DNA from 2 places in the Rhizobium sp. HT1-10 genome. Region 2 is predicted to be linked to the other one. Evidence: riboswitches for the same ligand, from Rfam matches in the RefSeq annotation. Region 2 holds a riboswitch; the other holds the start of a gene.
What was found. Region 2 has a riboswitch for S-adenosylmethionine ahead of metA (homoserine O-acetyltransferase MetA). Riboswitches for the same ligand answer to the same signal wherever they lie in the genome.

Region 1 (9,266 bases), on a different contig from region 2:
CGGCCAGGAAATGCTTGCCAAGCGGCTGACCGACGCGACCTTCGCCGACAAGGTGTTCTTCACCAACTCCGGTGCGGAAGCGCTAGAATGCGCCATCAAGACGGCCCGCCGCTACCAGTTTTCCAAGGGCCATCCGGAAAAATTCCACATCATCACCTTCGAGGGTGCCTTCCACGGCCGGACCCTGGCGACCATCGCTGCCGGCGGCCAGGAAAAATATCTCGAGGGCTTCGGCCCGAAGGCCCCCGGCTTCGACCAGGTGCCGTTCGGCGATCTCGAAGCGGTCAAGGCTGCCATTATCGAGGCCACGGCAGGCATCCTGATCGAACCGGTGCAGGGCGAGGGCGGTGTCCGCCCGGTCGCCAAGGAATTCATGGTGGCCCTCCGCGAACTCTGCGACGAGCACGGGCTGCTGCTGATCCTCGACGAGGTGCAGTCGGGCGTCGGCCGCTCCGGCAAGTTCTTTTCGCATGAATGGTCGGGCATCACGCCTGATATCATGGCCGTCGCCAAGGGCATCGGCGGCGGTTTTCCGCTCGGCGCCTGCCTTGCAACCGCAGAAGCCGCTTCCGGCATGAAGGCCGGCACCCATGGCTCGACCTATGGCGGCAATCCGCTGGCCATGGCCGTCGGTGGCGCGGTGCTGGACGTGATCCTGGCTGAGGGCTTCCTGCAGCATGTCAACGATGTCTCCCTGGTCTTCCGCCAGGGCCTGGCATCGCTCAAGGACCGCTACCCTGACATCATCGAAGAGGTGCGCGGCCAAGGCCTGCTGCTCGGCATCAAGGCGGCCATCCCGGCGGCCGAGCTGCTGCAGGCGATCCGGGCCGAGCACCTGCTCGGCGTTCCGGCTGGCGACAACGTCATCCGCCTGCTGCCGCCGCTGATCGCCACCGCCGAGGACGCCCGCGAGGGTCTGGCCCGCGTCGAGCGTGCCGCCGAAGCGCTGCGCGCCCGGACATCCCGCAAATCGGCTTGATTTCTGCGTCCGTGGCTTCTGGGCTTCGTGCCCGCCACGGGCGTTTTCATTTTTGGAGCACAGGTAGACATGGCTTCCCCGAAACACTTCCTCGATCTCTCGGCTGTCCCGGCAGGCGATCTGCGCAGCATTCTCGACGATGCCATCCTCCGCAAGAAGGCGACCAAGGACGGCACTGCCGGCCGCCCGCTGGAAGGCAAGATGCTGGCGATGATCTTCGAAAAACCCTCGACCCGCACCCGCGTCTCGTTCGACGTCGGCATGCGCCAGCTCGGCGGCGAAACGCTGTTTCTGTCAGGCACCGAAATGCAGCTCGGCCGGGCCGAGACCATCGGCGACACCGCCAAGGTGCTGTCGCGCTACGTCGACGCCATCATGATCCGCACGACCCAGCATTCGCGCATGCTTGAAATGGCCGAGCACGCCACCGTGCCTGTCATCAACGCGCTCACGGACGATACCCATCCCTGCCAGGTCATGGCCGACATCATGACCTTCGAGGAGCACCGCGGCCCGATCAAGGGCAAGACGGTCGCCTGGACGGGCGATGGCAACAACGTGCTGCATTCGCTGATCGAGGGCTCGGCCCGGTTCGGCTATCGCATGAATATGGCGGTGCCCCTTGGTTCGGAGCCGAGCGATCACTATTTGAACTGGGCCCGCAATCAGGGCGCCGAAGTCATGCTCACCCATGAAGCCGAACGTGCGGTTAATGGCGCCGATTGCGTGGTGACCGATACCTGGGTTTCCATGAACCAGGAGCACCGGGCCCGTGGTCACAACGTCTTCCAGCCCTACCAGGTCAATGCCGCTCTGATGGCAGAGGCCAGCAAGGATGCGTTGTTCATGCATTGCCTGCCTGCCCATCGCGGCGAGGAGGTGACGGATGAAGTGATCGACGGCCCGCAATCCGTTGTGTTCGACGAGGCGGAAAACCGTCTCCATGCGCAGAAGTCCATTCTTGCGTGGTGCCTGGGCGCGATCTGAGATCAACCAAGCCGCCGTTGCAAACGGTGGCTGCCGTGGCGCGACCCGCCCGGCAGCAAGGAGTAGACCCATGGCAGACAGTGCAGCAGCGCTGGGAGAGTTCGGTTATGCCGGCGACGATCATGTCGTGCCGTTCCAGGTGGAGAGCCTGGATGTGCGCGGCCGTGCCGTCCAGCTCGGCCCGATGCTCGACAGCATCCTCGAGCGCCATCATTATCCGGCACCGGTTGCAAGGCTGCTCGCCGAAACCATCGTGCTGACGGTGCTGCTCGGCACGTCGCTGAAGTTCGAGGGCAAGTTCACCGTGCAGACCAAGGGCGACGGACCTGTCGACCTGCTGGTGGCCGATTTCTCGACGCCTGAAAATGTCCGCGCCTATGCCCGCTACGATGAGGAGGCACTGGCCGCAGCGGTCAAGGCTGGCCAGACCGAACCGGAGCAGCTGCTCGGCAAGGGCATCCTCGCGTTCACCATCGACCAGGGGCAATATTCGCAGCCCTACCAGGGCATCGTGCCGCTCGACGGCTCGTCGCTGGAAGATATCGCCGGCGTCTATTTCCGTCAGTCGGAACAGATCCCGACCCGCGTGCGCCTGGGTGCTGCCGAACTGTTCGACCGCGACGAGGCCGGCAAGCCGCGCCATCGCTGGCGGGCCGGCGGTGTCATCGCCCAGTTCCTGCCCGATGCACCCGAGCGCATGCGCCTGCCGGACCTGCATGGCGGCGATGGCGACGAGAACGCCGTCGACCACACCGACGACGATGCCTGGGCCGAAGCCCGGTCGTTGCTGGAGACCGTAGATGCCGACGAGCTGACCGATCCCCTTGTTGGCACCGAGCGGCTGCTCTACCGGCTGTTCCACGAACGCGGTGCGCGGGTTTATGCGCCACAGGCGGTCTTTGACCGGTGCAGCTGTTCACGCGACAAGATCAAGGGCGTGCTGCAGGGGTTCTCCGCCGAGGAAATGGCAGAGAGCGAGGAAGACGGGTTGATTTCGGTGACCTGCGAATTCTGTTCGACAACCTACCGCTACGAGGCGGCGGAAATCCTGGTCAAGTCCTGAGGCCGCTGACGTCGCCGCCTGGCGGCGTCAGTTCAACGTCCGCATCAGGCCGGGCGAATCCAGCGAGAAGGCCGGGATGTCGACCTCGAACGTCTCGCCCTCGTCGTTCTCCATCGAGTAATGGCCGAACATCATGCCCGAGGGCGTGTCGAGCGGGCAGCCTGACGAGTATTCATAGGTGTCGCCGGGGTTGAGCTGCGGCTGTTCTCCGACGACGCCGGGACCGGTGACTTCATCGACCTGTCCGTTCTGGTCGGTGATATGCCAGTAGCGCGTGATCAGCCGCACCGCAGTCGTCGAGTGGTTGGAAATGACGATCCGGTAACCCCAGACATAGCGGCTGTCTTCCGGGTCGGATTGCTCCTCCAGATAGAACGGCTCGACGATGACTTCGATATCTCGTGTAAGGGCGCGGTACATCCCAGCCACCTTCAATGAATTTGGTTACGATATCCTATAGGCTTCAACCTTGGTCAAGGAATTGAAGGCGAATATGTGTCCAAATGGGAAGGCTGATGCGGCCTTTTGAATATTAAGGGTAATATCTTCAGTTAATTGCTGACGGAGTAATGCCGGAACGCACTGCCCGGCCTAGCCGGGCAGCGCTGCAAGACATGCGATCAGGCCGAGACTTTCGCCAGCGCCTTGGCAAAATCCTCGATCAGGTCGTCGGTGTCCTCGATGCCGGCCGAGAAACGCACCGTGCCCGGCGAGATGCCGAGCTCGGCGCGGGCCTCGTCGGTCAGGTTCTTGTGGGTGGTGGTTGCCGGATGGGTGATCAGGCTCTTGGAATCGCCGAGATTGTTGGAGATCTTCACGATCTCGAGCGCGTTCTGCAGCGCAAACGCCGCTTCCTTGCCGCCCTTCAGCTCCATGCAGACCAGCGTCGAGCCGCCGGTCATCTGCTTGGCGATGATATCGGCCTGCGGATGGTCCTTGCGGCCGGGATAGATGACCTTGGCGACCTTGCCCTGGTCGGCCAGGAAGTCGGCGATACGGCTGGCATTTTCGGTCTGCTGCTTGACGCGCAGCGGCAGGGTCTCGATGCCCTTGAGCAGCGTCCAGGCGGTAAAGGGCGACATGGCGGGGCCTGTGTGGCGGTAATAGTCCTGCAGGTGCTCGTCGACCCATTCCTTGTCCGACAGCACGACGCCGCCGAGCGAGCGGCCCTGGCCGTCGATATGCTTGGTGGCCGAGTAGACGACGATATGGGCGCCGAGTTCGAGCGGCTTCTGGAAGAGCGGTGTCGCAAAGACGTTGTCGACGACGAGCTTGGCGCCGATCTGGTTGGCAAGCCTGGCAACGCCGGCAATGTCGACCACTTCGAGCGTCGGGTTTGTCGGGCTTTCCAGGAAGAACACCTTGGTGTTCGGCCGGATGGCCTTTTCCCAATTGGCCAGATCGCGACCGTCGACCAGCGTGCATTCGATGCCATAGCGCGGCGCCAGCGTTTCGACGACCCAGCGGCAGGAACCGAACAGGGCGCGGGCGGCAACGATATGGTCGCCGGCCTTGACCTGGCAGAGAATGGCGGCGGACACCGCAGCCATGCCCGAGGCGGTCGAGCGTGCCTCTTCGGCGCCTTCCAGCATGCACATGCGCTTTTCGAACATGTCGTTGGTCGGGCTGCCGTAGCGGGCGTAGATAAAGCCCTCGGTTTCGCCCTTGAAGCGGGCTTCGGCCGCTTCCGAGCTGTCGTAGACAAAACCCTGTGTCAGATAGATTGCTTCGGATGTCTCGCCGAACTGCGAGCGCAGCGTGCCGCCGTGAACGAGTTGCGTTGCGGGGCGCCAAGTCTTGGTCATGCCATCACCACCTTCGTGATACAAAAAAACCGGTCGCACAAGCAGACCGGTTTTCAACCCGGCCTTTTTAGCTACTTATTTAACGTGGCTGCAAGCCGACCGGCCAAATCACCACGGGATAAGACTGCAATACTGCCGTTGGCCGCTTGCGTCAATTCCCTGCATTTGGTTTTGTCTGCGGCAAAACAAGGCCCGTATATGGTTTTGTCTGCGACAAAACAAGGATTGAGCAGATGGCTCGCGACACTGGAATCTTGGCGGATCGCGCCATTGCCGCCCTCTTCGATCAGGGCCGGCTGACGACGGAAAGGGATCTCGATTTCGATCAGATCCAGCCGGCCAGTCTTGACCTCAGGCTCGGGGCCAAGGCCTTTCGCGTCCGCGCCAGCTTCATGCCGGGTCCGAAGAACCTCGTCTCCGACAAGCTCGACCGCCTGAGCCTGCACGTCATCGACCTGACCGAAAGCGCCGTGCTCGAGACAGGCTGCGTCTACATCGTGCCACTGATGGAGCGTCTCGACCTGCCGCAGGACATGTCGGCCTCGGCCAATCCGAAGAGCTCGACCGGCCGTCTCGACATCTTCACCCGCGTCATCACCGATTACGCCCAGGAGTTCGACAAGATTCCTGCGGGCTATTCCGGTCCGCTCTATCTGGAAATCTCGCCGCGGACCTTCCCGATCGTCGTGCGTCGCGGCTCGCGCCTGTCGCAGATCCGCTTCCGCATCGGCCATGCGATGCTCTCCGAGCCGGAATTGCTGGCGCTGCACGAGACCGAGACGCTGGTCGCCAGCAAGAAGCCGAACGTCACCGGCGGCGGCATCGCCCTGTCGATCGACCTCACCGGCGACCGAGACGGCCTGATCGGCTATCGCGGCAAGCACCACACGGCCGTGGTCGACGTCGACAAGAAGGCCCAGCACGACATCTTCGATTTCTGGGAGCCTCTCTACAGCCGCGGCCGCACCGAACTCATCCTCGACCCCGACGAGTTCTACATCCTCGTCTCGCGCGAGGCCGTGCACGTGCCGCCCGACTATGCCGCCGAGATGACCCCCTACGACCCGCTGGTCGGCGAATTCCGCGTTCACTACGCCGGCTTCTTCGACCCCGGCTTCGGCCATGCGCCGGCCGGCGGTCGCGGCAGCCGGGCGGTGCTCGAGGTCCGCAGCCACGAGGTGCCGTTCATCCTCGAGGACGGCCAGGTCGTCGGCCGCCTCGTCTACGAGCACATGCTCGAACTCCCCGCCAGCCTCTACGGCACCAGCGCCGGCTCGAACTACCAGGCGCAAGGCCTGAAACTCTCCAAGCATTTCCGGCTTTAGAAGGCAGCGCGGACTGAGCGTTGCGTCTTGACAGCCCGCCCGAACTGTTGGAAGGCTTGCCGCTGCGCGGGTGTAGCTCAATGGTAGAGCAGCAGCTTCCCAAGCTGAATACGAGGGTTCGATTCCCTTCACCCGCTCCAGTTTCAGCAACGACTTAAAGAAAAGTGGTGTTGCTCGTGGTTCTCGTTGCGAGCTTCAGCGACTTTACTACCACGGTCAATCCGTCGCCTCCGCATGGCGTGTTGCCATCCCATCGTTCTCAGGTCCATGCCGGCGACTCAATTCGCTTGCCAATAATCGTAGTAGATGATTTTTTGTTGAGACTGCGCAATCTGAAGATGCTTGTTGCAATAGAGAGGGAAGCTCATGCCGGAGGACGGTTCAACTACTTCTTCCCAAGACCTTGATTTTTTGCGTCCGTTTCTCGGAGACAAGGTGGTCGATACGATGCGCGCCATCAACGAGATCTCAGGTCATGAGATGAACACAGATCAGCGAGCGCCATTCGTCGGATTTCTAATGTGGCTCAATACGAGACCTTATTTCATCGAGCAATGGCGCTCATCGGAAACCGACGAAATCGAAAAATACGGAAGATTTGCCAATGGCGTGGAATATTGTGGGCGCGCCATGGCAGAGTGCTATTACAGGCTCGAATTGATCAGCGATATGGACGCTCGCTTACGCGAAGCGCTTTCGCAAAGCGGCATTTCAAGTCAAATGACTCCCGGGTCGACAATGTCCCTGGGTAATACAGCAAAGATCGATTTCGAATACAGGTCATTCGTGATGGCGTACCGTAGGGCCCTAGAATATCTGTCCTACGGCTTGTCGACATATTTCAAAGAATGTCAGCATTCGTTCAATAAATTCGCGAAGAATATCCTGAAGTCTCGTCCCAAGGCTGTCTCCGCAGCGCTCGATCCTATTTTGCAAAAGTACCTACCTGACTTCTCTTTCGTGATAGGGGATGAGAGAGGCTGGTCTACACGCGACATCATCGCTCACAAAGCTGCTCTGGACGCTGGCACCATCAACATCACCAGCAATGGTTTCGTGATATTCGGCGGCGGCGAGAACCTAGGGATGAACAAGGAACGCGGTGACGATTTTCACAATCCGCCGAATTTGCCCAATATACTCGCGACCAGAATGGCGTTACTGCAAGGTTGCGTCAATGAATTGTTAACAGCTTCCCAGGCTGCAGTCTGCGAACATGAAAAATCCCAGGGATGGCGTTAGGGAGCCGGAGTTCACAACCCTTTCATATGGTACACGATGCTCGCCGCCAAACCTCGAGAAATATTAAGGTCGCGCTCGGTCAAAGGCTTCGTTTCTTGTGAACGGGTAGCGGCTTTCAGGGCGTGCGATTTCGTGTGAAATTGGCCCCTTGCCGGTGTTCGAATGCAATTTCAACGTTTCGACGCTGTTATAAAAAAAAAGGGTGAGATTAAATTCTCTCGCCAAACTAAAATGGTGCTCGTGAATTACCGCGTCAAAGATTTGGATGGCCGCACCAGCAGACCAGCTAACGATCAGCTCCCTGGCCGTTTCAAAAGAAATAGAAATAAGGCTCGTCAATTTGAGCCTTTAAGCGGGAAAATTTATGGATCCGTTGCAAATTTCTTCACCCGCTCCAGTTTCAGCAGCGAGCTACAAGTAGCCCCTTCACGCCATTTCAGCACCAGTTTCCGGCTGTCGATTTACGACGATCGCCACCGAATTTTCATCCGGTGGCGATCAGGACCTGAAACATGACGGACAGGCTGACCTATTCAGCCGGCACGATCTTGCCGTCGTTCCACTTGTAGAGTTCGAAACTCTGCGATGTCAGGTCTCCGGTCTCGCCATAGGTCACGCTACCGATTGCGGTGACGATAGGCTCTCCGGTCTTCAGCGCCTTGGCAACTGCCTCAGCGTCATCGGCGCTGCCTGCCTTCTCTATGCCTGCCTTCAGCACCTGGACTGCAGCGTAGGCATTGAGCGTAAACGCCTCGGCCGGAATGTTCCTGGCTTTCAGCGCATCGGCAGCAGCTTTGGAATCGGGGCTCTTGGTGGCATCGGATGCGTTGGTGAACAGCGTTCCCTGCGCTACGTTGGTCCCGATGTTCCAGAATTCGGAGTTCGACAGGCCGTCGCCCCCAATGAGCGTCGCCTTGACCGACAGATCGGCGAGTTGTCGCACCAACAGGCCACCCTCAGGATGGTAGCCGCCGAAATAGATGACGTCGGCCCGCTCGGATTTGAGGCGGGTGGTGAGAGCGGAGAAATCCTTGTCGCCCGGAGTAAGAGCGTCGTCCATGACTTCCTTGGTGCCCGCTGCATTCAGGGTCGCCTTGAACGCCTCGGCGAGACCCTTGCCGTAGGTTCCCTTGTCATTGATGATCGCGATCCGTTTGCCTGGGAAGTTTTTGAGGACATACTTGGCAGCGACTTCGGCCTGCTGATCGTCGCGGCCGCAGGTCCGAAGCACATTTGTCAGGCCACGCTTCGTCAGATCCGGAACGGTCGCGGTAGGCGTGATCATCAAGACGCCGTTCTCGGCGAAGACGTCGGACGCCGGGATTGCGACGCCTGAGGTGACGGGACCGACGACAAAGCGAATTCCTTGACCCACCAGCTGGTTTGCCGCGGAGACGCCTTGCTTCGGCTCACCCGCGTCGTCGGCAGCCTTCAGGATGACCTTCTGGCCGAGGATGCCGCCGTTCTTGTTGATCTCCTCGACGGCGGTTCCGGCGCCGTTCTTCACCTGATCGCCATAGGCGGCAACCGGGCCGGTGAGCGGTGCCACCAGGCCGATCGTTATGTCAGCGCGCGCTGCCGAAGCGAATGCGACGCACGAGGCCAATGCGACGCCAGTCAAAATTCTAAGTTTCATTCTCTTCCATCTCCCTGGACCGAGGTTTCCATCCGATATTCAGAACTGCGCCTGTATCGGAATTTTTTTCGTGCATATAGCGCCCCACACATGGATAGATAGGGTGCGGTTGCTGGTTCTCCCGGCCATTTTCAACCTCTGGAAATCACGGACGCCTCTTGGACACGGTTCCAGTGGACCCGCTCCAGTAAAACTTGCAGACCGAAGCAATGTGCAGTGCTGCACGAAC
Region 2 (9,266 bases):
TTGGCGCGCAGGGCGATGCGCAGGGCGCGCGGATCGACATGGTGGCCGTCGGCAATGATGCCGCACCAGGCGAGCGGGTGGTCGAGCGCCGCCCCGACCAGGCCGGGGGTACGGTGGCCGAGCTGGCTCATGGCATTGAACAGATGGGTGACACCCCTCGCGCCGGCGTCGAAGCGCGCTTCGGCCTCATCGGCCGAGCAATCGGAATGGCCAAGGCTGACAATGACGCCGCCTTCGTTCAGCGCCTGCACCTGTCGCGGGGTGACCTGTTCAGCGGCGATGGTGACCAGCAGCGTGCCGATCGCCTCGCGCGCCCGGATGAAGCTCTCGACGTCGCTATCCTCGACGGGCCGCATCAGCTCCGGCAGATGCGCACCCTTGCGGGCCGGAGACAGGTGCGGGCCTTCGAGATGCAGCCCCACCACCCCACGTTCGCCCTTCACCGCCTCGATCGCGGCCTCGATCGCGTGCGTGGTTGCGCTGCCGACGTCGGTGATCAGCGTCGGCAACAGGGCGGTCGTGCCGAAGCGCCGATGGGCATCGGCAATCACATACATCGATTCCGGTGTCGGGTCCTCGTTCAACAGCCGGCCACCGCCGCCGTTCACCTGCGCATCGATGAAACCGGGCGACAACACGCCGCCATCAAGCTCGACATGCTCGGCTGCTTCCGGCCGGTCGTTACACGACGTAATCGCCTGGACCCGGCCGTCGCCGACGACCAGCGCGCTGTCTTCGTGAAAGCGCTCGCCGTCGAAGATGCGGGCGCCGGTAAAGACGGTATAGTCCATCACATCGTCTCCGTGACCTTCAGAAGATTGGCAGGCTTGTCAGGGTCGAAACCCTTGCGACGGGTGACCTGTTCGATCAGGCGGTAGTAGCAGAGCAGCGACACCAGCGGGTCCAAGAGGCCGTTGCCGGTCGACGGCATGCGCAGGTTGACGCCCGGCAGCGGTGTCGTCGAGAAGGATACGGCGGTTGCGCCGAGCTTGGCCAACCGCTCCAGTGCCTGGGCGTTGTTGGCAAAGGCTGCGTCATCGGGGGCAAAGGCAATGACCGGGAAACCGGGCTGCACCAGCCGCATCGGTCCGTGCATCAGTTCGGCCAGCGAAAAGGCCTCGGCATGCAGGCCGGAGGTTTCCTTGGCCTTCAGCGCCGATTCCAGCGCGATGGCGAAGGCCGGGCCGCGACCGCCGGTATAGAGCGAGCTGGCGCCGAACAGCACATCTTCCGCCGCCGCCCCATCGATACCCGCCGTCGCCGCCAGCGCTTCCGGCAGCCGCGACAATCCGTCCCGCAAGCTGCCGCTGTCGGCGATCGCGGCTGTCACGGCCGACAAGGCCGCAACGGCCGTAATGAACGATTTGGTGGCGGCGACGCTCTTCTCCGGTCCGGCATGCAGGTCGAGAACGATGTCGGCCTGCTGGGCGAGCGGGCTGTCGGTGACGTTGACGACGGCGATGGTTGTTGCGCCGCCCGTCTTCGCGGCTGCCTGCAGCGCGATGATGTCAGGGCTGCCGCCGGATTGCGAAACGGTGAAGTGGACGCCGCCCTTCAGATGCAGGGGCGCGCCGTAGACCGAGGCGATCGACGGTCCGATCGAGGCGACCGGCACGCCGCAGGAAATCTCGAACAGATATTTGAAGAAGGTGGCAGCGTGATCCGAGGAGCCGCGCGCCGCCGTGGTGATGACCGAGGGTCTCGCCGTCGAGAACAGTCTTGCGATCTCGGCAAAGACCGGCCGCTCCTTGTCCAGCAGATCAGCCACGACCTCCGGCGACTGGCCGGCTTCGGTTAGCATCAGGGATTGCGTCATAGGTCATCTCCAATTTTCAGCTCGGCAACGAAGTCATAGGCGTCGCCGCGATAATGCGATCTTGTGTATTCAACGATCCGCTGGTCGGCCAGGCGCGAGATGCGCTCGATCAGCAGCGCCGGGGCCCCCGCCTGGACGTTCAGCGTCGTCGCCGATGATGGGTCGAGGGTGACGGCGGTCAGGCGCTGAAGGGCGTGCACAGGCCGAAAACCATTGGCGGTCAGGGCGTCATAAAGCGAGCCTTCGCCGGCCGCCTGCTCGGCCAGAAATTTCGTCGGAATGACGGAGCGTTCTATGGCAAGCGGCAGGCCGTCGGCCAGCCGCAACCGATCCAGACGCAGCACCGGCTCGTCGACACCGAGCGCCAGAAGGAAGGTCTCCTCGGGGGAGGGCTCGGAGACGGTGCGCGACAGGATGCGCGCCGCCGGCGAGCGGCCGCGTGAGCGCATGTCGGCGGAAAAGGACGAGAGGCGCCAGAGCGACTGCTCCATGCGCTCGACCTTCTGGGAGACGAAGGTGCCGCTGCCATGGCGGGATTCCAGCGTGCCCGAGGTCAGGAGGTCGCGATAGGCATTGCGCACCGTCACCCGCCCGAGCTGCAGGGCCTCGGCGAGATCGCGCTCGGCCGGCAGGGCTGCCCCCGGCTTCAGCAGGCCTTCCTGGACGAGGCCAGCGAGCGCCAGCGCCAGCCGCTTGTACAGCGGACCGCTGGCCGCCGCATCGCGTAGGCCCCGGCCATTCAGCTCAACGATCAAACTGGTTCTATCCATAGATCCAGACTAGAACCTATGTAGAACCAATTTGCAAGTGTCGACGTGAAAAAACCGGCCAAGCGCTGCTCGGCCGGTTTGCTCGGTGGCTCGGCTCAGTTCTTGCTGAAGATGTAATCGGTTTCCTGGCGCAGCACTTCGCCGGGATGAAGCGCTGCATTCGGGAAGCCTGGCTGGTTGATGGCGTCGGGCCAGATCTGCGTCTCCAGGCAGAAACCGGCGAATGGCCCCATCTTCTTGCCGTCGATGCCGGGCACCGGCACATCGAGCTTGAAGCCGGCATAGAGCTGGACACCGGGCTCAGTGGTGCGCACTTCCAGCGAGACGCCGGAATTGATGCTGCGGGCCAGAACCACTGCGCGCTTGGCGACATGCGTGCGCGACAGGCAGAAATTATGGTCGTAGAGAACCTGCTCGCTGCCGACGAAGCGCTTCATCGGCGCCATCTCGCGGAAATCGAAAGGCGTGCCGGCGACGGGGGCGATTTCGCCGGTCGGAATCTGGCGTTCGTCGGTGGGGAGATAGTGGTCGGCGGCAATCATGATGTCGTGGTCGAGCGCATCGTCGCGGCCATCGAGATTGAAATAGGCGTGCTGGCAGACATTGGCGACGGTCGGCTGGTCGCTGGTCGTCTCGTAGGTCACCGACAGCTCGCCGCTGCCATGCACCCAATAGGTCGCCTGGATCGTGCAATTGCCCGGATAGCCACCGCGTCCATCGGGATCGACGATCTTGAGCACGACGCGGTCGGACGCGTGCTCGACGATCGTCCAGTTGCGCAGTGCAATGTTGTCCTTGCCGCCGTGAAGGTGGGTGGTGCCCTTCTCGTTGAGGTCGAGCTGGTAGTCCTTGCCCTCGAGGGTGAACCTGCCATCGGCAATCCGGTTGGCGCAGCGGCCCGGCGTCGCGCCGAAATAGGGCGAATAGAGCGGGTAGTTCTCGAACGTGTCGAAGCCGAGCGTCAGGGAAGGGCCATGGTTTTCGAGCCGCAGGTCCTGGATCACGGCACCCCAGGTAATGACGTGGGCGGTCAGCCCGCCGCCCTGTATCCTGACACGGTGGACCGTTTCGCCGTCCGCGGTCTTGCCGAAAACGTCTCGCTGCAAAGTGCTGTCCGTCATTTGCTCATCCCATCTGGCTATAAAGTGAGGCCCCGACCCTGCCTCCATTCGCTGTCATCCGCAACCCGCGAACTGGGCGAAGCCTGTCGGGACTCTGTCGAAGTGCTTATTTTTGCTCGCCGATTTTGGCCATATCATAAGGCGTCGTCTGGTAGATCTCGTTGATCCAGTTGCCGACGAACAGGTGGGCGTGGCTGCGCCAGCGGTTCGGCGGGGTCAGCGTCGGATCGTTGTGCGGGAAGTAGTCGTGCGGCATCTTGATGGGCACGCCGGCGTTGACGTCACGGAAGTATTCGTCGGCGAGCGAGGTCGAATCGTATTCGACATGGTTGAACATGTAGAGCCGCTTGCCAGCCTTCTCGTGCACCAGACAAATGCCCATTTCCGGCGATTCCATCAGGATTTCGAGCCCCGGCACCGCCTCGACCTCCTTGCGCCGCACCTCGGTCCAGCGCGACACCGGCACGCCGAAATCGTCGGAGAAGCCGTTCAGATAGACCGAAGAAGGGTTCAGGTTCTGGTGCCGGTAGACGCCGAATGCCTTTTCCTTCAGCGTGTATTTCGGCACGCCGTGGAAGTGGTAGATCGCCGCCATGGCGCCCCAGCAGACGTTCAGCGTCGAATGGACATTGGTGGCCGTCCAGTCGAGGATCTGCCGCATCTCTTCCCAATAGGTCACGTCCTCGTAGTCCAGCAGCTCGATCGGCGCACCTGTGATGATGAACCCGTCGAACTTGCGGTGCTTGATCTCGTCCCAGGTCTCGTAGAAGGACAGCAGATGCTCTTCCGAGGTATTCTTCGCCTTGTGGCCACCGATGCGGACCAGCGACAGTTCGACCTGCAGGGGAGAGGCGCCGACCAGGCGGGCCATCTGCACCTCGGTCTTGATCTTGTTCGGCATGAGATTGAGAAGCCCGATCTGCAGCGGACGGATGTCCTGGCGGACAGCCATCGTCTCGGTCATCACCCTGACACCTTCGTTGACGAGGGTATCGAAGGCGGGCAGCGTGTCGGGAATCTTGATGGGCATGCGCGTTACTCGATCTAACAAAAACCGGCGGCGATAAATCGAATCGCTAGAGGTCCGCATGCGGCCCAGATTTTAGCGACTTATTTAACGTGGCTGCAAGCCGGCCGGCCAAATCACCACCGAGCCTAGATAGCGCCGGACGGGCTGCGAATCAATAAGCATCGCTTGAACGCCTCGGGCAAGGGTCGGCTGCGAAACTCTGATGCGCCTGGGCCGTATAAGGCTTTTATAAGGTTTGGAGCGCAATCTCGGGCTGGAGGAGGGCGGTTCCAGGCCAGGAACCGCAGGCGCCAGGCGCTTTGGGCTCGCATGGATGGACATGTGCGGTGGCCATGACTATCTGAGGGAAGAGAATTCAGGAATGACGAATGGCCGTTGATACGACAGAGAAGCCCAGCGTACAGGGCGATGCCCGCGTCGGTTACGAGTTCAGTCTCCTTTACAGGCTGAGAATGATGATATCGGCCTTCTGGCATTCGCCGGTCCGCTTCCGGCTCATCTCGCTCGTCGTATCGCTGTTCGCCATCATTCTCGTGACCGCCTATGTGCAGGTCCTGCTCAACGAATGGAACGCGCCCTTCTACGATTCGCTCGCCCGGCGGGATATCGACGAATTCGTCAAGCAGCTCGGCGTGTTCGGAATGATCGCCGGATCCCTGCTCGTTCTCAACGTCATCCAGGCCTGGCTCAACCAGATGGCGGCGCTCTACATGCGCGAGGGCCTGGCGCGCGACCTGGTCGACCAGTGGCTAAAGGGCAAGCGCGCGCTGAGGCTGGCGTCATCGGGCCTGATCGGCGTCAACCCGGATCAGCGCCTGCACGAGGACGCCCGCAATCTCGCCGAAAGCACCACCGGTCTTGCCATCGGCCTCGTCCAGTCGACCATCCTTCTGATCAGCTTCATCGGCGTGCTCTGGGAGCTGTCGAGCGGCTTCATCTTCCATTTCCGCGGCACCAGCTTCTCCATCCCCGGCTACATGGTCTGGGCGGCGATCATCTATGCGGCGTCCGCCTCCTTCCTCAGCCAGTTCGTCGGCGGCAAGCTGGTGCGGCTGAATGCCGACCGCTACTCCAAGGAAGCCGAGCTGCGCTTCGCGCTGATGCATGCCAACGAATACATGCCGTCGATCACCATCGCCGGCGGCCAGGAAAACGAGCGCCGGCGCATCAACGGCGATATTTCCTCGGTGCTCGGCGTCATCCGCAAGCTGGCGATGGCCAACACCAACCTGACCTGGGTGTCGGCCAGCTATGGCTGGATGGTGCTTGTCATCCCGATCCTGGTGGCGGCCCCCGCCTATTTCTCCGGCGGGCTCAGCATCGGCCAGCTGATGATGGTGGTCGGCGCCTTCAACCAGGTGAACACGGCGCTGCGCTGGTATGTCGCCAATTTCGGCCCGATCGCCGAATGGCGGGCGACCCTGATGCGCGTCACCGATTTCCGCGAGGCGGTGGTCGAGATGGATGTCGAGGAACAGCTGCCGAACATGATCGAGGTCGCCCGCGCCGCGCCCGACATGCTGGTGCTGAAGGATCTCGAAGTCTCCACCAAGACGGCCGATGACGTCATCGAGAACGGTTTCCGCATCCGCGAGGGAACTGTCACCATCACGGCCGGCGAACACATCATGATCAATGGCGACCACGGGGTGAACCGCAAGCTGCTGTTCCAGGCGCTGGCCGGGGAATGGCATTGCGGCAAGGGCGAAATCGATCTGCCGCCGATGGAAGACATGCTGTTCATGCCGCACAGCGCCTATGTGCCGAGCGGCACGCTGCGCGAGGCGATGACCTTCCCGCAGGAACACCAGGCCTATCCGGACGCCGATCTCATGATGGCGATCGAGAAGGCCGGGCTTGGCAGGTTGAAGGGCAAGCTGGACACGCAGGCCCGCTGGGACCGCGTGCTCGACAGCGACGAGCAGAAGGCCGTCGGCTTTGCCCATGCGCTTCTGGCCAAGCCCCGCTGGCTGATCCTCGACGAGACGCTTGAGGGCCTCGAACCGGATCTGCAGAAGCGGCTCGTTGCCGTTCTCAGCGAGCTGAAGGAGACGACGATGATCTACATCGGCCGCTCCGAGGCCTATCTGGAAGCCATGTCGCCACGCGTGCTGCATCTGCAGGCCCTGGTGCCACCGGACCCGACGGCGCCACCGCAAAAGCCGGGGGCTGCAGGCGTCCGCAGGCCGAGCGCCACCCGGCGCGTGCCGCTCCGCAAGGAACCGGCGCCTCCCGTCTGATGTTCATGGTCGCCGGATACGAAAAAGCCCCGACGCTTGCGCGTTCGGGGCTTTGTCATGTGGGCGGCTCAAGGTTCGGATCAGTCCTTGGCGCGTTCCATGTAGGAGTTGTCCTCAGTCATGATGACGACGCGGGTGCCGGCATTGATGTGCGGCGGTACCATGGTGCGCACGCCGTTCGACAGCATGGCCGGCTTGTAGGAAGAAGACGCCGTCTGGCCCTTGACGACCGGCTCGGTCTCCATGATTTCCAGCGTCACGGTGCGTGGCATCTGGATGGCGAGCGCGATGCCTTCATGCATCGACAGGATGCAGGTCATGCCTTCCTGCAGATAGGCCTTGTCGTCACCCATGGTTTCGACATCAACCACGACCTGGTCGTAGTTTTCCGGGTTCATGAAGTGGAAGCCTTCGCTGTCCTCGTAGAGATACTGATGGTTGACGTCTTCGACGAAGGCGCGCTCGACCTGTTCGGTCGTGCGCCAACGTTCCGACACCTTCGTGCCGTCGGAAATCCGGCGCATGTCGATCTGGGTGACCGGCGTGCCCTTGCCGGGGTGGAAATTGGCGGCCGTCAGCACGACGTAGAGCTTGCCGTCCACTTCAAGCACGTTGCCCTTGCGGATCGAAGAGGCGATAACCTTGACCATAAGACTTCCTTGTAACGCGGCTTTGGGCATCGTAGAGGACGGGCAGAGCCGAGTTCCCGATGCAGCAATGTTTTCGTGGGGGCGCAACTAACCTAAAATCGCGGAAATAGCCACCCCGTCGCGGCGTATCCTTGAAAGAAAGCGCGGAATGAACGCCAGCATGACAAAAGCATCTCCCTGGTGGACACCCGGCGTTCATGCGGATCGGCGACCCTTTCTACTTGGCCGCAACGCCATCCAGGCGGCCCTGCGCGGCTTTTTCGCGTCGGCCGACTTCATCGAGGTCGATACGGCGACGCTGCAGCGATCACCGGGCAACGAGGCCCATCTGCATGCTTTCGCCACCGAGGCGTTGACGACGGACGGCCAGGCGGCGGCCTTCTATCTGCATACATCGCCCGAATTTGCCTGCAAGAAGCTGCTGGCGGCCGGCGAGCAGCGCATTGCATGCTTTTCGCATGTGTATCGCAACCGCGAGCGCGGGCCCCTGCACCATCCCGAATTCACCATGCTCGAATGGTATCGCGTCGGTGAAGGCTACGAGCAGTTGATGGCCGATTGCGTTGCCATCCTGCGGCTTGCCGCAGCAACCGTCGGCGCCGGCCGGCTCACCTATCGCGGCGCCGAGTGCGATCCCTTTGCCGAACCGGAGCGCCTCAGCGTCGCCGCTGCCTTCGAACGCCATGCCGGCATCGACCTTCTGTCTTCCGTCGCCCCGGACGGGCAGACCAACCGGGAGAGCCTGGCTGCGGAACTCAGGCGTGTCGGCATGCGCGTTGCCCAGGACGATGGTTGGGCCGATATGTTCAGCCGCGTGCTGGTGGAAAAGATCGAGCCGCATCTCGGCTTCGGCCGGCCGACTGTGCTCGACGAATATCCGGTATCGGAAGCGGCCCTTGCCCGGCCTTCCGCCCGCGATCCCCGTGTCGCCGAGCGCTTCGAACTCTATGCCTGCGGCGTCGAACTCGCCAATGGCTTCGGCGAGCTCACCAATGCCGACGAGCAGCGGCGGCGGTTCGAGATCGAGATGGCCGAGAAGGCGCGGATCTACGGCGAGACCTATCCGCTCGACGAGGATTTTCTCGACGCGCTTTCCGTCATGCCAGAAGCGAGCGGCATTGCCCTCGGTTTCGACCGGCTGGCGATGCTGGCGACCGGTGCCTCGCGCATCGAGCAGGTTTTGTGGGCGCCGGTGGCGGAGTTCGGCGCATGAATGTGCTGCGGCCGATCAAGACCGTCGAGGATCTCGAGCGGGCATCGCTGGTCGATGCGGCGCAGGCGGCGTCGCTGGAGGCAGTTGCCGCCCGCTATGCCATCGCGTTGACGCCTGCCATCGCGGCGCTGATCGACCGCTCGGACCCCAACGATCCGATCGCCCGGCAATTTGTCCCCGACCAGGCTGAGTTGGTGGTGACGCCGGAGGAGCGGGCCGATCCGATCGGCGATGCGGCCCATAGTCCGGTGGCCGGCATCGTCCACCGCTATCCGGATCGGGTGCTGCTGAAGGCAGTGCATGTCTGCCCGGTCTATTGCCGCTTCTGCTTCCGCCGCGAAATGGTCGGTCCGCAGGGTCTCGGCACGCTCGATGCGGGCGAGCTCGCCGGCGCCTTCGACTATATCCGCAATCATCCGGAGATCT

Region 1: linked by a shared signal. The riboswitch ahead of VH564_RS00215 (O-succinylhomoserine sulfhydrylase) and the one ahead of metA (homoserine O-acetyltransferase MetA) in region 2 are both predicted to bind S-adenosylmethionine.

What each region holds. Positions count from the first base shown of each region.
Region 1 is NZ_JBCEBQ010000001.1:41,388-50,653, forward strand. It holds gene VH564_RS00195 (aspartate aminotransferase family protein) at 1-979, shown strand, start outside; gene argF (ornithine carbamoyltransferase) at 1,049-1,966, shown strand; gene VH564_RS00205 (Hsp33 family molecular chaperone) at 2,037-3,029, shown strand; gene apaG (Co2+/Mg2+ efflux protein ApaG) at 3,057-3,449, opposite strand; gene VH564_RS00215 (O-succinylhomoserine sulfhydrylase) at 3,650-4,834, opposite strand; SAM riboswitch at 4,881-4,959, opposite strand; gene VH564_RS00220 (2'-deoxycytidine 5'-triphosphate deaminase) at 5,068-6,159, shown strand; tRNA gene VH564_RS00225 (tRNA-Gly) at 6,226-6,299, shown strand; gene VH564_RS00230 (hypothetical protein) at 6,526-7,401, shown strand; gene VH564_RS00235 (hypothetical protein) at 7,564-7,917, shown strand; gene VH564_RS00240 (branched-chain amino acid ABC transporter substrate-binding protein) at 7,931-9,037, opposite strand.
Region 2 is NZ_JBCEBQ010000002.1:204,792-214,057, reverse strand. It holds gene nagA (N-acetylglucosamine-6-phosphate deacetylase) at 1-791, opposite strand, end outside; gene VH564_RS06090 (SIS domain-containing protein) at 791-1,816, opposite strand; gene VH564_RS06085 (GntR family transcriptional regulator) at 1,813-2,586, opposite strand; gene VH564_RS06080 (aldose epimerase family protein) at 2,682-3,707, opposite strand; gene metA (homoserine O-acetyltransferase MetA) at 3,814-4,737, opposite strand; SAM riboswitch at 4,792-4,867, opposite strand; gene VH564_RS06070 (ABC transporter ATP-binding protein/permease) at 5,106-6,977, shown strand; gene efp (elongation factor P) at 7,058-7,627, opposite strand; gene epmA (EF-P lysine aminoacylase EpmA) at 7,776-8,840, shown strand; gene VH564_RS06055 (lysine-2,3-aminomutase-like protein) at 8,837-9,266, shown strand, end outside.